One region of the Allobosea sp. P5_A5 genome, then DNA from elsewhere that is predicted to be linked to it. Evidence: riboswitches for the same ligand, from Rfam matches in the RefSeq annotation. Region 1 holds a riboswitch; each other region holds the start of a gene.

The links. A riboswitch is a leader RNA that binds a small molecule or an ion and turns the genes downstream of it on or off. The one in region 1 is predicted to bind cobalamin.
Region 2: it holds a riboswitch for cobalamin, as region 1 does, so the genes downstream of both, AC1DR6_RS13055 (ABC transporter substrate-binding protein) here and AC1DR6_RS01460 (ribonucleoside-diphosphate reductase subunit alpha) in region 1, are expected to answer to the same signal.
Region 3: it holds a riboswitch for cobalamin, as region 1 does, so the genes downstream of both, AC1DR6_RS13730 (DUF1636 family protein) here and AC1DR6_RS01460 (ribonucleoside-diphosphate reductase subunit alpha) in region 1, are expected to answer to the same signal.

The regions. Positions count from the first base shown of each region.
Region 1 covers NZ_JBFUKY010000001.1:297,020-300,219, reverse strand. The annotation lists gene AC1DR6_RS01470 (class I SAM-dependent methyltransferase) at 1-465, shown strand, start outside; gene AC1DR6_RS01465 (hypothetical protein) at 456-1,025, opposite strand; cobalamin riboswitch at 1,203-1,402, shown strand; gene AC1DR6_RS01460 (ribonucleoside-diphosphate reductase subunit alpha) at 1,521-3,200, shown strand, end outside.
Region 2 covers NZ_JBFUKY010000005.1:317,000-320,199, forward strand. The annotation lists gene AC1DR6_RS13050 (FecCD family ABC transporter permease) at 1-382, opposite strand, end outside; gene AC1DR6_RS13055 (ABC transporter substrate-binding protein) at 393-1,427, opposite strand; cobalamin riboswitch at 1,649-1,871, opposite strand; gene AC1DR6_RS13060 (bifunctional sugar phosphate isomerase/epimerase/4-hydroxyphenylpyruvate dioxygenase family protein) at 1,892-3,200, opposite strand, start outside.
Region 3 covers NZ_JBFUKY010000006.1:100,937-104,136, reverse strand. The annotation lists gene cobO (cob(I)yrinic acid a,c-diamide adenosyltransferase) at 1-432, opposite strand, end outside; gene cobU (bifunctional adenosylcobinamide kinase/adenosylcobinamide-phosphate guanylyltransferase) at 460-969, opposite strand; cobalamin riboswitch at 1,117-1,303, shown strand; gene AC1DR6_RS13730 (DUF1636 family protein) at 1,432-1,869, shown strand; gene cobW (cobalamin biosynthesis protein CobW) at 1,866-2,909, shown strand; gene cobN (cobaltochelatase subunit CobN) at 2,920-3,200, shown strand, end outside.

The sequences.
Region 1 (3,200 bases):
TTCGTCGGAGTCGATCCCTCCGCGGCCATGCTAGATTTGGCGCGGATGACCCTGGGCGACCTCGAGACCCGCGCCACCCTGCACCATGGATTCATCGAGATCGCGCCCGAAGGCCCGTTTGACGCAGGCGCCTGCATTTTGACATTGCATTTCATCGAGGGCGAGGAGCGCCTGCGGACGCTGCGGGAGATCCGGCGTCGCCTGAAGCCGGGCGCCCCGCTGGTCGTCGCCCACTACAGCATCCCCGCCGACGAGATGGACATGTGGATGTCGCGGTTCGCCGCCTTCGCTATCTCGTCAGGGATCGAGCCGTCGCAGGCGCACGCCGCGCGGGCCGGCATCGTCGAGAAGCTGGCGATTCTCTCGCCCGCTGAGGATGAGCGGCTGTTACTGGATGCCGGGTTCCGAGACGTCAGACTGTTCTACGTCGGCTTCACCTTCCGCGGCTGGGTCGCCTACGCCTGATCGGCGGGCCTGCGCGATGCCTGGGACTGTAGCGAGCGCGGATACCAACCGGTGAACTTCACGGCCCCGAACAGCGCCGCGATGGTAGCCCATACGCCGAGGCGGGGCGGCACGTCAGGCCGGTAGATCCACAGCAGGTCGACTGCGACCAGCACGGCGAAGGCGGCCACCCAAGCAGCCGAGATGACATAGCTGGTCTTAAGGAACGTCGGGCTCGACCAGAGCTCGGGCTCCACGTTCTCGCGGGCGTACTGGAGGGTGAACGGCTTCCCGATCAGCATTGAAAGGATCACGATTAGCAGCAGGCCCAGGTCGACCCGCAGCCGAACGTCGATGATCGACCAGGCCGGCTGGAACGCCAAGAACCAGGCCGCCAAGCCGGCGAACAGCAGTACGGTTCCAATCTCCAGGACTTTGGGCGACTTGCCATGAAGCATTGTATCGCGGACCATCATCGCGATCGAAACCACCGCGCCGGCGAGCAAACCGTCGAGGGAGCCGAGCGCCCGATCGACCAGCGCGAAAGCCAAGAACGGCGCGAATGCGAGAAGAATGTTCATGGGTGTCGATCCAGCCGAGATGAGCCGGAATAGCGCTGCGTCAGGTAGGAGTCGAGCGGCGGTAGCCAAGTTGCTAGACGGCCTTGATCATCGCAGCGAATGTCGGCTCCCTTCCGAGATATCCACAGACGCTGCGCCTTTGCTTCACTATGAATTGACATCCGCGCCGGACGCGCCACTAGATCTGGTTGTCACGGTCTCTCGAATCGCAAGATCGAGAGCTAAGAGGGAAGCCGGTGCGAAACCGGCGCTGCCCCCGCAACTGTCAGCGGCGAGTTCTTAAGTCCAGCCTATGTCACTGGTGCGCAAGGCGCTGGGAAGACGGACAAGAGCGACGACCCGCGAGCCAGGAGACCTGCCGCGACGACATGAAGTTCCTCGGGCGGGGTGTCCCGGTGGATCGCTTTGCAGCGTCCGCTGGCGATTTTCGCCGCGATCGACTGTGCCGCGAGTCCGCCTCGGCTCTTGCCCCCAACAGATGGGGTTTAAAAGCCGATGTCCCTCGCGACCGATACCATGCGCCCTGCGACGCCTTATGTTGATGCCTCGCCGGGCAGCGAGCAGCGCGCAGCGAGCGAGCCGGGCTTTCAGATCATCCGCCGCAATGGCGGCGTCACGCCCTTTGACGCCTCGAAGATCAGCGTCGCGCTGACCAAGGCGTTCCTGGCGGTCGAGGGCTCCAGCGCCGCCGCCTCGCGCCGCATCCACGACATCGTCGCCGATTTGACCACGCAGATCGTCGCCGGCCTGACCCGCCGCGCTGATGCCGGCCGGACTTTCCATATCGAGGACGTGCAGGACCAGGTCGAGCTCGCGCTGATGCGCTCCGAGCACCACAAGGTCGCCCGCGCCTATGTGCTCTATCGCGAGGAGCGTGCGCAGGAGCGCGCCCGCGCCAAAGCCGAGACCAAGCCCGTCGTGGTCGCCGCGCCGGCCCTGCGGATGAAGGCCGCCGATGGCGCTCTCGTGCCGCTCGACGCAGTCCGTCTCGCAACCGTGATCCGCGAGGCCTGCGCCGATCTCGATGGCGTCTCGGCGGAAGCCGTACTGACGGAAGCGCGGCGCAATCTCTATGACGGCATCTCGCTCGACGAACTGGCACAGGCGCCGATCCTGGCGGCGCGCACGCTAGTCGAGACCGAGCCGAACTATTCCAAGGTGTCGGCCCGCCTCCTGCTCGACAAGCTGCGTCGCGAAGCGCTGAGCTTCGTCCATGGCCGCACCGAGCAGGCAACTCAAGCCGAGATGGCCGGGCGCTATGGCGAATATCTCCACGCCTATGTGAAGACCGGCATCGCCAACGAATTGCTCGACCCCGAACTCGGCCGCTTCGATCTCGACCGCATGGCCGCGGCGCTGAAGCCCGAGCGCGATCTCCAGTTCGACTATCTCGGCTTCCAGACGCTCTATGACCGCTATTTCCTGCACGTGCGGGGCAACCGCTTCGAGCTGCCGCAGGCCTTCTTCATGCGCGTCGCCATGGGCCTCGCCATCCGCGAGATCGACCGCGAGGCGCGCGCCATCGAGTTCTACGACCTGCTGTCGTCGTTCGACTTCATGGCCTCGACGCCGACCCTGTTCAATGCCGGCACGCTGCGGCCGCAGCTCTCATCCTGCTTCCTGACCACGGTTGCAGACGATCTCGACGGCATCTTCAAGGCGGTCAAGGACAATGCCCTGCTCGCCAAATACTCCGGCGGGCTCGGCAACGACTGGACGCCGGTTCGGGGCCTGGGCGCCCATATCAAGGGCACCAATGGCGAAAGCCAGGGCATCGTGCCCTTCCTGAAGGTCGCCAACGACACCGCCATCGCCGTCAACCAGGGTGGCAAGCGCAAGGGCGCGGTCTGCGCCTATCTCGAAACCTGGCATGTCGACATCGAGGAGTTCCTCGACCTTCGCAAGAACACCGGCGACGAGCGCCGCCGCACCCATGACATGAACACGGCGAACTGGATTCCCGACCTGTTCATGCAGCGTGTCATGGCGGGCGGGCAGTGGACCCTGTTTTCGCCCGACGAAGTGCCCGATTTGCATGACCTCTACGGCAAACTCTTCAAGGCGGCTTACGAGGCCTACGAGGCCAAAGCGGAGCGCGGCCAGATCAAGGTGTTCAAGCGTCTCAACGCGCTCGAACTCTGGCGCAAGATGCTGACAATGCTCTTCGAGACCGGC
Region 2 (3,200 bases), on a different contig from region 1:
CGCCGACGCTGATGCCCAGGATCAGCACCGCCACGGCGCCGGTGGAGGCGCCGGCGGAAATGCCGAGGATATAGGGCTCGGCCAAGGGGTTGCGGAGCAGCGCCTGCAAGATCGCGCCCGAAATTGCGAGCGAGCCGCCGCACAGCGCCGCCATCAGCGCACGGCTCAGGCGATAATCGAAGATGACGCCCTGCTGGATCGCGCTGACCGGCAGGCCGAGATCGAACAGCCCGTTGCCGAGAGCCTTCAGCGCGGTGTCGAGCGGAATGCGCATCTCGCCGATCGTCACGGCCAGCGCGACCGCGAGCGCAAGCGCGATCAGCGCGAGGAGACCGGCGCCGATGCGCACCGGCCAGTTGGGTCCATGGGCAGCGTGGCTCAAGGCATGCTGCTCAGTTGACCGGGCGGAAGCCGGCGATGGCCTTGGCCAGCGTCTCGATTCCGTCGACCGTGTCGATGCCGGCCCGCGTCGCGCCGACATCCATCACCACGACACGCCCGTTCTTCACGGCATCGAGCTTGCTGGCGACCGGATCGGTCTTCAGGAACTCCAGCTTCCTCTCGATGTCGTCGGCGGGGAAGCGGCGGCGGTCCATCCGGACTGCGACGATGACGGAGGGGTTGGCGGCGGCGATGCTCTCCCAGCCCACCAGGGGCCATTCCTCGTTGGTCGTGATGACGTTGCGGGCGCCGAGCTTGGACAGGATATAGGCCGGCACGCCGTTCTTACCGGCCATGAAGGCGTCGCCCTTGAGATCCTTGCTGGAGAACCAGACCGCGATGGAGACATCCTGGGCCTTGAGGTCGGCAACGGCCGCGACCGCTTTTTCCTCGCGCGCCTTCAGCTCCGCAACCAGCGTGTCAGCCCGGTCGGAGACATCGAAGATCTGCCCGAACTCCCGGATGTTCTGATAGACGAGATCCATCGTGAACATTCTGGTGCGGACGCCATCGCCGGCGCCCGAATTGTCCTTGCCGACGCAGTCGGTGGGCGAGACATAAGTCGGCACCTTGACCTTGGCGAACTGGTCGCGCTTGCCGACGATGCCATTGGGGCCGATGTGCCATTCGAACATCGCGGTGACCATGTCGGGGTCCTGCGCCAGCACCGCCTCGAAGCTCGGGTCGTTGTCGGCGAGGCGCTTCACCTTGGCGTTAACCGCCTCATAGGGCTTGGCAACAGGCGAGAACCAGACGGCCGTTCCCACGACACGGTCGCCAAGGCCCAGCGCGTAGAGGATTTCCGTCTGCGTCTGACCGATCGAGACCACGCGCTTGGGCGGCGCCGCGAAGGTGACGTTCTCGCGGCAGTTCTCCAGCGTCAGGGGGTAACGGGTCGGCTCCGCCGATGCGACACCGCTGAATGCCAGACCGAAAAGCGCGGCAAGCGCCGGCAGCAGATGGCTTGGCTTGGGATGGGCAAACATGGCAAGGCCTCGATATGTAATATTGTTACATATCCGATAGGCCGCGAGATAGGGTTGCGTCAAGCCGCGGCCGACGCTGCTGCGCCCGCCGGAAACCGCATTGAACTTGGACATGGATATCATCGCTCCCCGAGATGGGGGCGAGAGCGCGTAGGCGTGAGGGAGCCGAGGCCGCCAAGGCACCGGTCACGACACAGCCATCGGAGCACCCCGCCCGAAAGACGTCTTCAGCGACCGGGGCAGGTCTCCTGGCTCGCGGGTCTATGCCTGTTTCGCCCGGCCTTCCCGGCACCTCACGGCACCAGTGGACGATGGACGAAGGGCTCGCCGCTTACAGTTGCGGGGGCAGCTTCGGCTTCGGCAGACACCTCACAGTGCCCGGCCTCACCGAATTCCCTCTTAGCTTCGGGCAGAACCCGAAGAACCTCGATCGAGGCCTCACCATAGAGGGCGGCAAGAAGTCGTCAATGCCCCATCGGGGCCGGCACCGTGATCGGACGCGCCAGCCGTGCCTGTGCGGTCAGGCGAATGCCGGCATTGGGGGCGCCATAGCCCGTATAACCGCTGCGTTGGACGATCTCGAAGAACAGGCCGCCATCGAGTGTCTGCGTATAGGCCTGATGGAAGCTGCCGCCGGCATCGCTGTCATAGAGAATGTTCAGCGCCTTCAAGGCGTCGATCTCTTCCGGCGGCAGGTCGGAGCGGGACTCGAGGTCGTCGTAGTAATTCTCCGGAATCGGCAACATCGAGACGCCGTTCGCCGCAAGCTGCCGGACGGTCGCGACGATGTCGTTCGTCGTCAGCGCGATGTGCTGGACACCGGAGCCGAAGAAGTCGGTGACGAAACGAGCCGAGAGCGTGCGGTGGCTTTGCGAGCCGTTGAGGATGAGCCGCAGGCCATGGCCGTTGCGGCCGTCGAGCCCGCTCTCGATGACCTGGCTCTGGACCACGCCGCCGGGGTCGAGCACGGCCTGGCTGGGCGCCTTCTTCGTGTCGAAGAGCGAGGAATAGAACAGCAGCCAGGTCAGCATCTCCTCGTACTGCATGGTCTGCGAGACATGGTCGACGCCGAGCAGGCCGGCATCGGCGCCCGTCTCGTGGGTCGGCTCGAAATCGACCTGCGCCCAGCGGCCGAGCGCCGAGCCCCCGTCGATAAAATAGATCAGGCTGCCGCCGAGCCCACGCACGGCGGGGATGTCGAGCTCGCCCGGCCCGACCGCGCCGGCATGGGGCACGTCGAGCAGCGCCTTGGCGCGCGCGGTCGCGGCCTGCGCGTCCGGCACCCGCAGCGCCAGCGCGCAGACCGACGAGCCATGGGTGATCTGATAGCTGTGGGCGAAGCCGTCATCCTCGCTGTTCAGGACGATGCGGATATCGCCCTGACGCCAAAGCCCGACCTCCTTCGAGCGGTGCTTGCCGATGCGGGTGAATCCGAGCGCCCGCAGCATGCCCTCGAAGCTGGCCCTCTCGACCTCGGCCACGGCGAATTCGAGGAATTCGACAGCCTCGACCGGCCCCGGCGGCGGCATCGGCACGGCGCCGGGAACGGGTTTGCCGACCTGACGGCCGGTCTCGTCGAGCAGCCAGATCAGCGAGCGGTGCCCATCCAGCGCGACCGATCGCGCCGAACCAGCACGGAAGCGGTCGTTGAAGATCTCCAAGGAGAGCACGCCATCATAGCCGGTATCGGCGAGCGCGCGCATGAAGGCGGATAGATCGAGGTCGCCCTGGCCCGGCAGGCAGCGCCAATGCCGGCTCCACGACAGATAGTCC
Region 3 (3,200 bases), on a different contig from region 1:
CAGATAATCATAACGCAGGGCGATGTTGAGCTCGTCGAGAACGAGGAGCCGGATCCCCGGATCGGCCATGAGCTCGCGAGCCTTGGCAAAGGCGCGGGTGGCGGCGGCGATATCGCGGGCCTTGTCCTGTGTTTCCCAGGTGAAGCCCTCGCCCATGCTGTGCCATTCGACCTGGCCGGGAAAAGCGTCCAGCGCCTTGCGCTCGCCGGTGTCCCAGGCGCCCTTGATGAACTGCACCACGCCGACCCGCCAGCCATGGCCGAGCGCGCGCAGCATCAGTCCGAAAGCGGCGGTGGATTTACCCTTGCCCGGGCCGGTATTAACGATCAGCAGGCCTTTTTCGACCGTTTTCGCCGCGACTTCGGCATCCTGAACCGCCTTGCGCTTTTCCATCTTTGCCTTGTGGCGCGCGGCGTCGTCGATCTCCGTCATCGTTTCACTCGTCTCATTTCGCTCATTTCATTTAACCTGCATCGGCAATCCGGCGACCATGAAGACCACGCGCCCGGCGCGCGCCGCAAGCGCCTGATGCAGCCGGCCGGCCTCGTCGCGGAAGCGCCGCGCCAGCGCATTGTCCGGCACGATACCCAAGCCGACCTCGTTGGAAACCATCACGATGGGTGCGGTCGCCCTCTCGCAAGCCGCGATCAGGGCCGCGCGGGCGTCGGCCGTGTCGCGCTCGGCGAGGATGAGGTTGGTCAGCCACAGCGTCAGGCAATCGACCAGGATCGGGCGATCGGAACGAGCCTCGATCGCCTCGGCGAGCTCGATCGGCGCATCCACCGTCTGCCAGCCAGCAGGACGACGTGCGCGATGCTCGGCGATGCGCTGCCGCATCTCGTCGTCATAGGCCTGGGCGGTGGCGATGTAGGTCCAAGGCGCGGGCAGTGCCTCGACCAGCGCCTCGGCATGACGGCTCTTGCCGGAGCGGGCGCCGCCGAGGACGAGGGTGAGGTGGGGGATGTCCATGACAATGCTCCGCCTGTCCCAGCCGTCATGCTCGGGATAGACCCGAGCATCTGTTGCCGAACAGAGCTCCGCTACCTCTTCCTGCCGGAGATTCTCGGGTCAAGCCCGAGAATGACGCCATTGCATTGCGCGGCGGCACCGCCGCAGCTATTGATCGTCATCGACGGTGCCTCCGCGAGGAGGTGAAAAGGGAACGCGGTACGAAACCGCGGCTGCCCCCGCAACTGTAAGCGGCGTGTCCGACGCCATCCGCCACTGGATTTCGATCCGGGAAGGCGGCGCCGGACGTCTTGAAGCCGTGAGCCAGGAGACCTGCCGTCGACCCGCAACGATCCAACAAGCTGCCGGCGGGGCGGCTACGGAGACGACAGATGATTTGCTTCCAGCCCTGCCCGGGCGCGAAGGCCCGCATCCGCGCGGCCTTTCCCTCCCGCCATATCGCCCTCGCGCGATCCAGTTGACATGGCGGTCCAAGACCGGCCTCTGGACGAGCGCGAGGGCTCCGCTCTCGGCCTCGCCAGCTGCACCATCCATGTCTGCACGGCCTGCCGCCGCGCCCGCGCCGACCTGCCTGACGGGTACGATCGCCCCGGCATCGCGCTGGCCGAAGCTCTGGCGGCGCAGATCGAAGGTCTCGGCGGTGCAATCTCCGTTGAGCCCGTCGAATGCCTCTCCGTCTGCAAGCGGCCTTGCACCGTCGCCCTCACCGGCGCGGGCAAATGGACCTATGTCTATGGCGATCTCGACCCTCACAGCGCAGTCGAGACGCTGATCGCCTTCGCCAGCCAATACGGCGCGACGCCGGACGGGATTGTGCCCTGGCGCGAGCGCCCCGAGACGATCCGCAAGAGCGTCGTGGCGCGCATCCCTCCCCTTTCGATTACGAGACAGCCCTCATGACCGCCTCTCTCGCCAAGACCCCCTGTACCATCGTCACCGGCTTCCTCGGTGCCGGGAAGACGACGCTGGTGCGCCATCTCCTTGAAAACGCCCAAGGCAAGCGCCTCGCCGTGCTGGTCAACGAGTTCGGCGATCTCGGCTTCGACGGCGAGTTCCTGAAGGGCTGCGGCATCGCCGGCTGCTCGGAAGACGATGTCGTCGAGCTGCCCAATGGCTGCATCTGCTGCACCGTCGCCGATGATTTCGTGCCGGCGCTGGAAAGGCTGCTGAACCGGGCGAATCCGCCCGACCATATCCTGATCGAGACCTCGGGCCTCGCGCTGCCCAAGCCGCTTGTGCAGGCTTTCAACTGGCCGGCGATCCGCGCCCGTGTCACCGTTGACGGCGTCATCGCCGTGGTCGATGGCCCGGCCGTGGCAGAAGGCCAGTTCGCCGACGATCCGGAGGCGCTCGCGGCGCAGAAGGCGGCCGATCCTAACGTCGATCATGACAACCCGCTGGAAGAGGTGTTCGAGGACCAGATCCTCTGCGCCGACCTGATCCTACTCAACAAGAGCGACCTGATCGACGAGGCCGGGCGGGCGCGGGTCAAGGCCGAGATCGCCGCGCATCTGCCCAAGGCGATCAAGATCGTCGAGACCGCTCATGGCAAGGTCGAGCCGGCGCTGATCGTCGGCTTGGGCGCCGCCGCCGAAAGCGATCTCGCCGCCCGCCCCTCTCATCATGGCGAGGGCGAAGGCGAGCACGACCATGATGATTTCGACTCGGTTGCGCTGCCGCTGCCGGCAGGGCTCTCGCCGGAAGAGCTTTCGGCGCGGTTCACCAAGGCGGCCGAGGCGGACGGCGTGCTGCGGCTGAAAGGCTTTGCCGCCGTGCCGGGCAAGCCGATGCGGCTTGTCGTGCAGGGCGTCGGCCGCCGTGTCGGCCATCACTACGACCGGGCTTGGGGGGCGTCCGAGTCACAGGAGGGTCGCCTGACCGTGATCGGCCTGAAGGGTTTCGACGTGAAGGCCGTGCAAGCGGCGCTAGCGGGGGGCTGACGCAGCACCGATGCACCTTCTCCCGACCAGCGAGATCAGGCTCGACGACGGCGAGGACGCCGTCGATCTCGCCTTGCCGCCGGGAGACGTGCTGGTGCTGTCCTTCGCTGACAGTGATCTCTCGGCCCTGGCGACTGCCCTCAGCTCTGCGGATCCTCCGCCGTCATGGTCGGGCTTGTCCCGGCCATCCACGGCTTTGCTGGTCGAAGGTCGCGTTCAAGACGTGGATGCTCGCCACAAGAGCGAGCATGACGGCGAAAGTCTCAGCGTCCGTCTTGCCTCGCTGCGGCA